2 regions of the Bermanella marisrubri genome follow, and region 1 is predicted to be linked to the other one. Evidence: riboswitches for the same ligand, from Rfam matches in the RefSeq annotation. Region 1 holds a riboswitch; the other holds the start of a gene.

The links. Region 1 has a riboswitch for cobalamin ahead of HF888_RS14290 (ABC transporter ATP-binding protein). Riboswitches for the same ligand answer to the same signal wherever they lie in the genome.
Region 2: linked by a shared signal. The riboswitch ahead of HF888_RS04255 (TonB-dependent receptor) and the one ahead of HF888_RS14290 (ABC transporter ATP-binding protein) in region 1 are both predicted to bind cobalamin.

The regions. Positions count from the first base shown of each region.
Region 1 covers NZ_CP051183.1:3,063,856-3,069,271, forward strand. Annotated here, with positions in the region: gene cobO (cob(I)yrinic acid a,c-diamide adenosyltransferase) at 1-184, opposite strand, end outside; gene HF888_RS14280 (cobalamin-binding protein) at 181-1,089, opposite strand; gene HF888_RS14285 (FecCD family ABC transporter permease) at 1,095-2,111, opposite strand; gene HF888_RS14290 (ABC transporter ATP-binding protein) at 2,108-2,923, opposite strand; cobalamin riboswitch at 3,042-3,181, opposite strand; gene HF888_RS14295 (aminotransferase class I/II-fold pyridoxal phosphate-dependent enzyme) at 3,584-4,840, shown strand; gene HF888_RS14300 (AMP-dependent synthetase/ligase) at 4,895-5,416, shown strand, end outside.
Region 2 covers NZ_CP051183.1:930,604-936,019, reverse strand. Annotated here, with positions in the region: gene HF888_RS04265 (ketopantoate reductase family protein) at 1-808, shown strand, start outside; gene HF888_RS04260 (ATP-binding protein) at 884-2,851, shown strand; cobalamin riboswitch at 2,858-3,101, shown strand; gene HF888_RS04255 (TonB-dependent receptor) at 3,402-5,180, shown strand; gene HF888_RS04250 (hypothetical protein) at 5,196-5,416, shown strand, end outside.

The DNA.
Region 1 (5,416 bases):
TTTGATCATAGCCCAGTGCGCGCAAAACCATACCAAAGCCTGAACTACTTTTACCTTTACCATTGCCAGTCAGTAAAATCAGAACACCACGCTCTTCATCCGCTTTAGCAATGTTGGCATCGACTTTCTCTTTCTGCTTTTGCATTTTTCGCTTGTGCGCTTCGTTCTTTGCTTGTTCACTCATAACTGTCTGCTTTTTTGTCTAACTTCGTCGAGTTTGTTACACACTTCTTTTGCCCCATCCATGACGCGCAAAGAGAAACGATGGAGTAAGTCTCCATCAATGAAGAAGATGTTGTTTTGTTTTACTGCAGGTATTTGCGGCCATTTTTGCCATAATCCCCCAGCTTGGCTATAACTACCATGGTCAGACGGTATAAAGATCGCTTGCGGTGCTTCAAGAATGACAGACTCTAAGTTGATCTGTGGATAGTCACTTAAACCACTATTGCTATCAACCACATTTTGACCATTGCAGGTTTCGAAGATCTCATTAATCCAGCTACCGCTTGCCATAGTTCTTAATGGTTGTTGCCATAACTGATAAAAAAAAGAAACGGATGATTTTGATTGATATTGTTGCGCAAGCTCAGTAAATGCTTCCCTAAATTCTACCTCTAAAGCGCGCGCCTTAGATTGTGTCCCTGTACTTTTCGCGAGCGCATTAAGTTCGTCCACAATACCAAACAAGGTTTTAGTCTCACTTCGATAGACATTTAGCCCAAGAGACTCCAGCTTATCTAAGTCTTGAGCCCGATTGCCGCCCTGCCATGCAACTATTAAATCTGGCCTGAGTTCGACAATACGTTCAATTTGTAATCCGTGAAAGCCGCCAATACGCTCTATATTTAATGCAGCCTTGGGATAATCTGCATGCTCTGTAGTTGCAATAATTCGCTCACCAGCACCTAAAGCAAATAATAACTCCACACTATGAGGAGAGAGTGCGATGATTCTTTGCGCTTCTTTCTGCTCAGCCAAAATCCCTGAGGCACTTAACATGAGCCCCATTGCGATTAAAGAGTGAATTACAATCGTATGCTTTTTATTTTTAAAGTTTGTACTTCTTAATAGGATATTCTGCATCATGAAAGTCAATATTGATTAGCCGCAGGACGACGTAAGACAAATAGAAAAAAGATACTACCGATAGCGGCAGTAATAATTCCAATAGGTAGTTCGTGGCCATCAAGCAAACTACGTGCAACTACATCGACCCACAGCATAAACACAGCACCAAGAAGTAGATTATAGATCAACTGTGTGAGGACACTGCCAAGGAATATGCGGCGAACAATGTGCGGAATCATTAAACCAACAAAGCCAATACCGCCCGTATGAGCCACAAGCATAGCAGTAAGAAACGAAGTAATAAGAAGCATAACAGTCCGTAACTTTTTAGCATTAACTCCTAATGTGAGAGCCTGTACATCACCCGCCAAAAGCGTATTAAGCGGTCGCCAAAGCAACATGCAAACAACTGCTGTGAAAATGATGCTTAGAAAGACAATCCCCACATCACTCCACTGAGCATGGGCGAAACTCCCAAGGGTCCAAAATAATACCGACGCTGCCGCTTGAGGGTCAGAAGCATAAAGCACCAAACTACTAAACGCACTGAGCATAAATGATGTTGCTACACCTGCGAGTACCAATCGCTCAACTTGTATACCCGTACCAGCGAGTGATAGCACCAGAAAAACGGCTACGACACTTCCTAGGAACGCAGCCAATGGAATCCCCAACGATTGAATAACAGGGAAATTGAATCCCAGAGTGGCACTGACGGATATAACCAGGACCGCACCTAACGTGGCGCCAGAACTGATACCAAATAAATAAGGGTCTGCTAACGAATTACGTGTAATAATTTGCAATACAAATCCGGCCATAGCCAAGCCAGCACCGGCCATCATTGCTAACAATACACGGGGCGCCCGCAACTCCAAGATAATCGTATGCGTAATGGCGTCCTTTTGTACGTCATTGCTTAACAATGAAGTCATCGCATTAATAACGTCAACGGTATCAATATCAGCAACACCAATACTGATTGCCATAAATGGGCTCAGTAAAAAGAGTACCGTCAAAAACAGATCAGAAAACTTCATCGCTTTATCTCATGATGTTTTAGGTTGCGAGGTGATTCATGAAATGCATAAGTAATTCGAATTTGATTTTCATCCAATGGGTATGAATCAACAATAGCGCAAGCTTGAAATACCTGTGAGATACGGTCCTCAGTGAGCACCTCTTTTGGAGTACCTTTAGCAACAAGCTGTCCGTGGTCTAGCAACAACAATTCGTCACAAAAAGCGGCAGCCAAGTTAAGATCATGAATTGACGCTAAAACCGTCTTATTTAAACGCTTAACACGGTGCAGTAAGTCGATTTGATAGTGCACATCTAAGTGATTGGTTGGCTCATCTAGGATAAGGAAGGGCGTATCCTGCACCAGTGCTTGCGCTAACATCACCCGTTGTTTTTCACCACCAGAGAGAGATACATATTCCTGCTTTGCTAACGGCAGTACATCCATGATTTCCATAGCGTTATCCACTTTGCGCTTATCGCTAGGTGACGGCCAATCTAACCATGATTTATTCGGCATTAAACCTAAGGCAACCACTTGCTTCACTAACATTCCCATGTGAGGAGTATGCTCTTGATGGATAACCGCCATACGCTGAGCTCTTTGCTTTACACTGAGAGAGGACAACGACTGGTTTTCAAATAACAACGCCGAATAGTCACATTCATATAGACCAAACAAACAGCGCATTAACGAAGACTTACCCGCACCATTAGGGCCCAGCAAACCCACAAACTGGTGTGGTTGAATATCAAAACTGATGTCATCAAGAATCGATCTAGTTTGTATTCTCCAAGATAGATTCTTAACACTTAACAATGGACTAGCCATCTTTTACCTGCTGATTGCAACGTCATTGCGGGAAGCACAATAGGTGCTTTAAGAGATGATGGGGACTCTCCACCAGGTTTTCCCGCCTGGAAACACATGGAACGGCATAATGCCAAGCTCCATGCTTGGGCTAACTTCAGGTATCTGGCTGGTACGTCTAAAACATACTCACAGTTGCGGGTACAGCCCTAGAATCTCACTAGGTTCCCTGAGGTCTTAGACAATAGTACCAAGACACTCGTTAGCATAGCCTGTTATACGCAGTTTTGATTGATGCGTCAATTGCTCAGCAGTGTGACGCGATTGAATCAAATGGCATGGAATGACGATGCAATAAGAAACCAGAGGGATTAGTTTTCTTAAAGCCTATATCTATTTTAACGATTAATAATAACGTCTTAGCGAAGACTAATTTGCTGACCATTATGTCAGTAATAATGCAGCCTACATACCACATCCATAGTATTAGCGTTATGAAATCGATCTACATTAATGGTTAAGTTTTCTTACTCTCAAATAAATATTTCTTAGTATTCGATAAGAAAAGCTGAGTGCTAGTATGCAGTCCGTTACTAGCTTAATTAACAATAAAAATAATCACCCAAACAAACTCAAGGGATGAGCTAGCACGGAACTATCACTACATTTTAGGAGACAGACATGGAAGAGCTAGCAACGGAAAATAGCGTTCAGGAATCTTTAGCTAATCGCTATAAACTAATCAATAACAAAACGTCTAATGATCCATTCCAAAAAGCTTATGACTTCGACTCTATTGATTTAATGCGCCAAGCAAATTGCTATGCATATTATCAAACCATTGATCAGAACGAAGGACCTGAAGCTATTGTGAATGGCAAGACTTGTACAATGCTCGGATCTAACAATTACTTGGGACTAACGATTGAACCTCGCGTTCGCCAGGCGGCGATTGACGCTATCGCACAGTTCGGAACAAGCTTAACAGGTTCTCGATTATTAAATGGCACACATGCATTACACGAAAAGCTTGAGGAAGAACTGGCCAAGTTTTTAAACAAAGAAGCTGCTCTCGTATTCACAACCGGCTATCAGGCAAATATCGGCATCACTACTGCTCTAGTAGGAAAAAATGATTATCTGATTTTAGACAAGTTTAATCACGCGAGCATTACTGATGGTGCTGATTTAGCGAAAGGAAAAACCGTATATTATCAGCACAATGATATGAACGATCTAGAACGTGTCCTTCAATCCATCCCAGAAGAGCATGGTAAAGTTATCATGGTTGATGGCGTCTTTAGTATGGAAGGTGACCTTGCAGATTTACCCAATATTAACAGACTCGCAAAAAAATACAGCGCTCGACTTGTAGTTGATGACGCTCATGGCGTTGGTGTAATTGGTGAAGCTGGTCGAGGTACCGCAAACTACTTCGGACTTGAAGATGATGTAGATCTGATTGCAGGTACATTCAGTAAAGCCCTAGCATCTATTGGTGGATTTGTTGCTGGCGATCGTAAAGTTATTGAAAGTATCAAGCACTTTGGTCGCTCAATTTTATTTTCGGCCAGCTTACCACCTGCCTCTGTTGCTGCCGCCTTGGAATCTCTTCGTATTATGCAGCAAGAACCACAACGGGTAGATCGATTGAACAAAAATGCACAATACATGCGCGAACAATTGCGAACTCGCGGCTTTAATATCGGCCATACCGAGACTCCCATCATACCAATCATAGTAGGCGAAGATATTAAAGCCTTAACACTGTGGCGTGAACTCTTAAAAGAAGGCGTTTACGTTAACGCTGTTATATATCCTGCTGTGGCGCGCAATCAAGCATTACTGCGAACGAGCTATACATCAGAGCACAGCCGAGAACAGTTAGATCGGGCCTTGGAAATCCTACAAAAAATGAAAAACAGCTATCAATTTTAATTAGCCTACCCCAGGACCTATCGGTTTTGGGGTCATTATCAAATAGGGTTTCTCATGAATACATTTAAGTCCATTCACCATCTGATCCAGTCTCGGAAAGAAGCCATTTTTGCTTATCAAAAAAAGCATAATCAGTGGCTTCCGATTACCTACTCACAGTTTTTAAATAGCTACCTGAAACTTTCCGCTTTTTTTAGATCAATTGATATTGATGCCCAGTCGAGCATTGCGATCTTCTCTAAGACACGTATCGAGTGGAACCTAGTAGACTTTGCCATACAAGCCAACCGATGCATAACTGTTGGGCTTTATAGTAACGACTCGGATAGAAATATTAATAATTGCCTTAAACTTACAAATCCAAAGCTGTTAGTCCTTGAAAGCTATGAGCAATTAGCAAAAATTCAATCTATTGACTCAGACTGGGGTTGGTCTAAACCGGTGATTGTAATGGATGCAAACCATTGTCAAGCTGAACCTGTTTACCACTTAGCGTCTATACTCAAAAAACCACTCTGTGAAAAAAAAAGTCAGATCATTGAGAATGATATCAATAATATTGCATCAAATGAGATC
Region 2 (5,416 bases), 1.4 Mb from region 1:
AACGTTTATCAGCCGTTCTATTCAAGAAAATCAGTATCGCTATCATTTAGCGCCCGAAGATCGATGGATCCAAGGTCGCTGCATCAATGCTCAACGTCAAAGCAAAGCCGAATCTATTCGTTATCTCATCGTCACTTGCAAGGCATATGATGCATTGCAAGCCATGGAACAAATACAAGATCTGTTGATGGAACCTTGTCATATTGTATTATTGCAAAACGGCATGGGCTCTCAGCAAGCAATTACGAAGGCTTATCCTCAACATGCCATATACGCCTGTAGCTCTACCGAGGGTGCATATAAATCAGATGTGCATCATCTGATACACGCAGGAAAAGGTCAGAACTTATTGGGCCCTATGAACACAATCGCCAAGCAAATCGGTCAGCCTACTTGGATTCCAGATAACACGTACCAATATACACACGACATCAATACCGCTCTGTGGCGCAAGCTGATTATCAACTGTGCAATCAACCCACTCACCGCGCTATACCAATGTCGTAATGGGCAATTAATTGAGCACGAGCCTTACCATCAACACCTCAAGCGTATTTGCGCTGAACTACAGCCACTGATCTCGCATCAGCAATTGGATATTGACGATGCTTATGATTTAGCACGGCATGTATGTGAGATTACAGCTCAAAATCAGAGCTCGATGCTACAAGATAAACTCAATAATAAGCGTTCGGAATTGGCCTATATCACAGGGTTCGCCATACGATCTCTAGAAGAATCGGGGCTAACCAATGAAGAAAATAACAGACTCTATCACGCATTAAAGCAGCAAAGCCTAAAAGACTAGCCAGCATCAGTGCATTGCTTGATACTTAACCGATGTGTACTCTTTAGACTTATACAAGAATAAAACACTTCAGACATGCGCCAATTTTTCCGCCAAATCAATGTTCGACAAAAAGCACTCGTGTTGCTCAGTATTTCCATGGTGAGTGTTTTTGCTATGAATCTCACGAGCAATTTATGGCTAGCGAACAAAAACCCCATGCACGAAAACCTAGCTGGACTCACTCCTTTGCTTTACACACCCAATACGCAAAGCCTATCCCCAGAAGAATGGTTAGTGTATTTGAATAAAAAACAGAATAACTTTGATATAAAAGGCGTGGCTGTTTACGACTATCAAGGTCGACTCGATGCCTCATCAGCTGGAGATTTCCCTTCAAGCTTGGGGGATCTTGACCCCGCTACCCTCGGCTCATCTAGGGCATTAATTCCAGGGGTTGGCTTTACTTTAATGGTAGACCTTAAAGCACACACTTTAAAAATCTTCGCGTTCGAAATCATGGTGATAAGTGCGTTGCTGCTCATCGGCGGCATTATCATGATTTACGTAATATTATATTTTATCAACCGACTGATTACCCGCCCTATCCTATCATTGACCGATACCACCAATGAGATCGCATTGGAACAAAACTATAGTTTGCGTGCCAGGCGTTTTTATCCTGACGAAGTTGGTACATTGGCAGAAAATTTTAACTTTATGCTCAATCGTATCCAACAAGATGACTATATGATGCGACAGGAAAAAGAAAAAGCCGAGCAGTCTCGCTTAAGGGCTATCGAGCTATCAAAAAAAATGCACGATACTAATGAACGCTTGGCTTTTGAAGTAAAAGTCAGAGCAAGAGTTGAGCATAAACTGACTGACTTTCAGCATTATCTAAATAACATAATCGACTCCATGCCTAGTGCTATCATTGCCATCGACCAAGACTTACAAGTCAGCCAGTGGAATAAAGGCGCAACAGAACTTACCAAAGTACCAAGGGATAATGCAATCTATCAGCCTCTAGAGGAGTCTTGTGGTTTTCTATTTCCTTATCTGCAAAAAATTACTGACTCATTAGAAAAACAAAGTATCAATAAGATCGAACGTGTTGCTTATTCAATCGGAGACGATGAACAATTCCTAGATATCACGATTTACCCCTTGCTAGATACAACACGATCAGGTGCGGTTATCCGGATCGATGACGTTACGGAACGTACCCAGATGGAAAATATGATGGTCCAATCGGAAAAGATGATGTCGTTAGGTGGTCTGGCTGCAGGAATGGCGCATGAAATAAATAACCCCTTAGGCGCCATAGTGCAAACAGTCCAAAATATTAAACGTCGCCTTAACCCAGCCATCAGTCGCAATCAAGAAGTGGCGAACGAGTTGGAGCTTGAATTGGATCAGGTTGTGTCTTATATCCAAGCTCGAGAAATATTTGATTTTCTTGAGAACATCTACAGTGCCGGTGAACGCGCGGCCACTATCGTCAGCAATATGCTGCAGTTCAGTCGCCAATCATCCAAGAGTCTGCAAGCTCAGGATATTCATAGCATATTGAATCGCTCAATTAGCATAGCCCGCAATGAATATCGATTAAGTGAGGGATATGATTTTCAGTCCATTAATTTAAAGCAAAATTATGATTTAACATTGCCGACAGTGCCCTGCATTTCTTCCGAATTAGAACAAGTAATTTTGAATCTATTAAAAAATGCTGCGCAAGCACTACAGGAGTACAGTAAACAACAACCAGACTCATGGCAGGGTGAGATTACACTCTCTACTTGGAGAGATGATGACAGCGCTTACATTTCAGTAGAAGACAACGGTCCTGGTATGGATGACGATACCTGTAAACATATTTTTGAGCCCTTCTTCACAACGAAAGAAGTGGGTATGGGGACAGGACTTGGTTTATCAGTGTCGTTCTTCATTATAACCACCCACCACAAAGGCCAGATGCACGTACAAAGTAGTATTGGCAAAGGCACTAAATTTAGCTTACAGCTCCCTATAAAACCTCCTATCTTGACCGTAGAATCATAGTTTCGTACTATGTCGCCAGTTTTAGGTGCTCAGAATTATCGTCTTTATTCTGAGTTAAACGGGAAACTGGTGCGACGATTCGATCTGACTCGCCTCTTCTATTCCAGTGCTGCCCCCGCAACGGTAAGCAACCTATCATCAACATCCCGCCACTGAGCGAATCGCTTGGGAAGGCGTTGATGAGAATGTAAACGAATTAACGTACATTCAGGTTGTAAGCCCGGATACCGGCCTAATCATGTTTTAGCTTAAGTTGCGGTGGGCGACTAAGTGACAGTACAGTGATACAACTCGTTTTTATTGGCTGACACTTTATGACGCCTAACCTTGGTAGGTTAGTGTGCTATTCCCGTTCAAATTGATTACAAATATCTTAACAGCAAGACTGTGCTTTCTATCCACAGTGAGTATCAGTGTAATTATTACTCACAACAACGCACTCGGCGCCGAAACTAAGCTATCACCTATTTACTCAACAGCTGAAACACACCTAACACAGCCTCCTGGACTAATTGTTGTTGATTTAAGCAACGAGAAAAGATTTTCACTTTTGTCCGATGCTTTAAAAAGTGTGAACAGTTTACAGGTTTTAGATTCAGGTGTGCCCGGCGATCCAGTTCTAGTGAGCATACAAGGAGCTTCAAGTCAGCAGACCCGCTTACTTATCAATGGCATCCCAACTAACTCATCTCAATGGGGCACCTACGATGTTAACAAGCTACCCATTGATTTTATAGAACGTATAGAAATTCACACATCGAGTCATAGTCAAGGTATCAACCAAGGTATTGGCGGCACTATTAATATTATTACAAAGAAAACCACCCCCTCTTCGTTAAACATTGGGGTCGGTAGCTATGGCAAGCAACGTTTCGGCATGCATTACGCAATAGGTAAAAACCAACGACTATCAATTAGTCATCAGAAGTTTGCTAACGATTACCGCTTACCAATCGCCAGTCCTGCTGATAATCCCCAAGCGCAAAATCAAAAACAATCACTCAAAAATGCTGAGTTTTCCATAACATCTGCGCAATACCATTATGTTCATAGCCTCGCCAACGTTGAGCTTAACGCTGCACATTCTGAAAAAGGTGTACCAGATTATTTCCGAAACACGCCTTTAAATTCAGCGAGCCTTGAAAAAAAATCCTATGGAATACTCATTACTTCGAATCAAAAATCATTTTTCAATTTGCCAAAAATCTCCCAAAATTTTCATCTATCCATCAAACAAGAAAGAGAGAACTTCAAGGATATTGAAGGAACCATAGGTCTGAGCAGTAATGACGATGTTTATGATCAAGAGCAACTTGAATTGAGCTGGAAACCCGATTACAGCAGCGAAAGTATCTATAGCTTTCTTAGCATAACGACCAAGTTCGATCAGTTTAGTAGTCAACATCGATTAGACGATGATAGTTTTCTCTGCACTACTCCTCAAGGCAGTTGTGACCAAAAAGCTAAGCAATATCAGTTGAATACTAACGGCTCTGTTACCGTATTTAGTCAAGATAAAACACACTCTTTGACCTCTCAAGCTAGTCTCTTCCAAGTTAATCAAGAAAACAGCGAGCGAAATAATACCCGAATAACTCAGTCAGATGATGTCTATGAGCAGTACGCACTTATCTACGAACTTGATGCTAATAGTCCATCTCTAGATGAACTTAGACTCAAGATTGGGTTTGAAAAGAATATTCGCATACCCTCTTTATTTGAGCGATTTGGTGATCGAGGTTTGCTCATCGGAAACCAGGACTTAAAAGCAGAAACTGGCCGAAAATGGTTCATAGAACTTCCCTACCAATATAAACAAGTCTCGATAGCAGGATCTTTATTTCATCGTGACTTAGACAATGCCATTGTAGCTGTCTATGACAGCCGTGGTGTAGGAAGGTACGAAAATACAAGTAAAGCAGCCATGTCCGGGCTAGAGCTTAAGGTTCGCTTAGACAAAGAGTTTTGGTACTACCAAATTTCTACAAGCCAATACGATAGTGAAACCCAAAGTACACAGGTGAAATCATTTAACAACAAGCAACTACCCGGCATTTATCACAATATGATACAAACCCAGCTTGGTTTTTCTCACCACCATTGGAAGGGTAACTTAGAATACCAATACGCAGACAAACTCTACATTGATCGTAGTAATCTGGCGGAAGGCGATGAAAGAGAAATCGTCAATGCATATCTTGAATATGAGTACTCGTCTTTAACACTCACCTTATCCATACAAAACCTAACCAACAATCAATTTAATGACTATACCAATCGTCCCGTCGTTGGCAGGCAGTGGATGATAAATAGCGCTTATTACTTTTAAGAAAGAGGAACGATAATGAAAAAGATAGCAATCCTGTTAAGCCTAATATTGCTCACGGCATGTGGCAGTAGTAGTGATACACACCCTGAATCAGCCATAAAAATATCTGATATCGTTGCGTCACCAGATGGACAACTATGGATCTCAATATCGGATCCGAGCGATCCAAGCATAGAAATTCTAGAGCCATTAAATAATGGTATTAGTCAATCTATTGAATTTGAGGTACCGCCCAG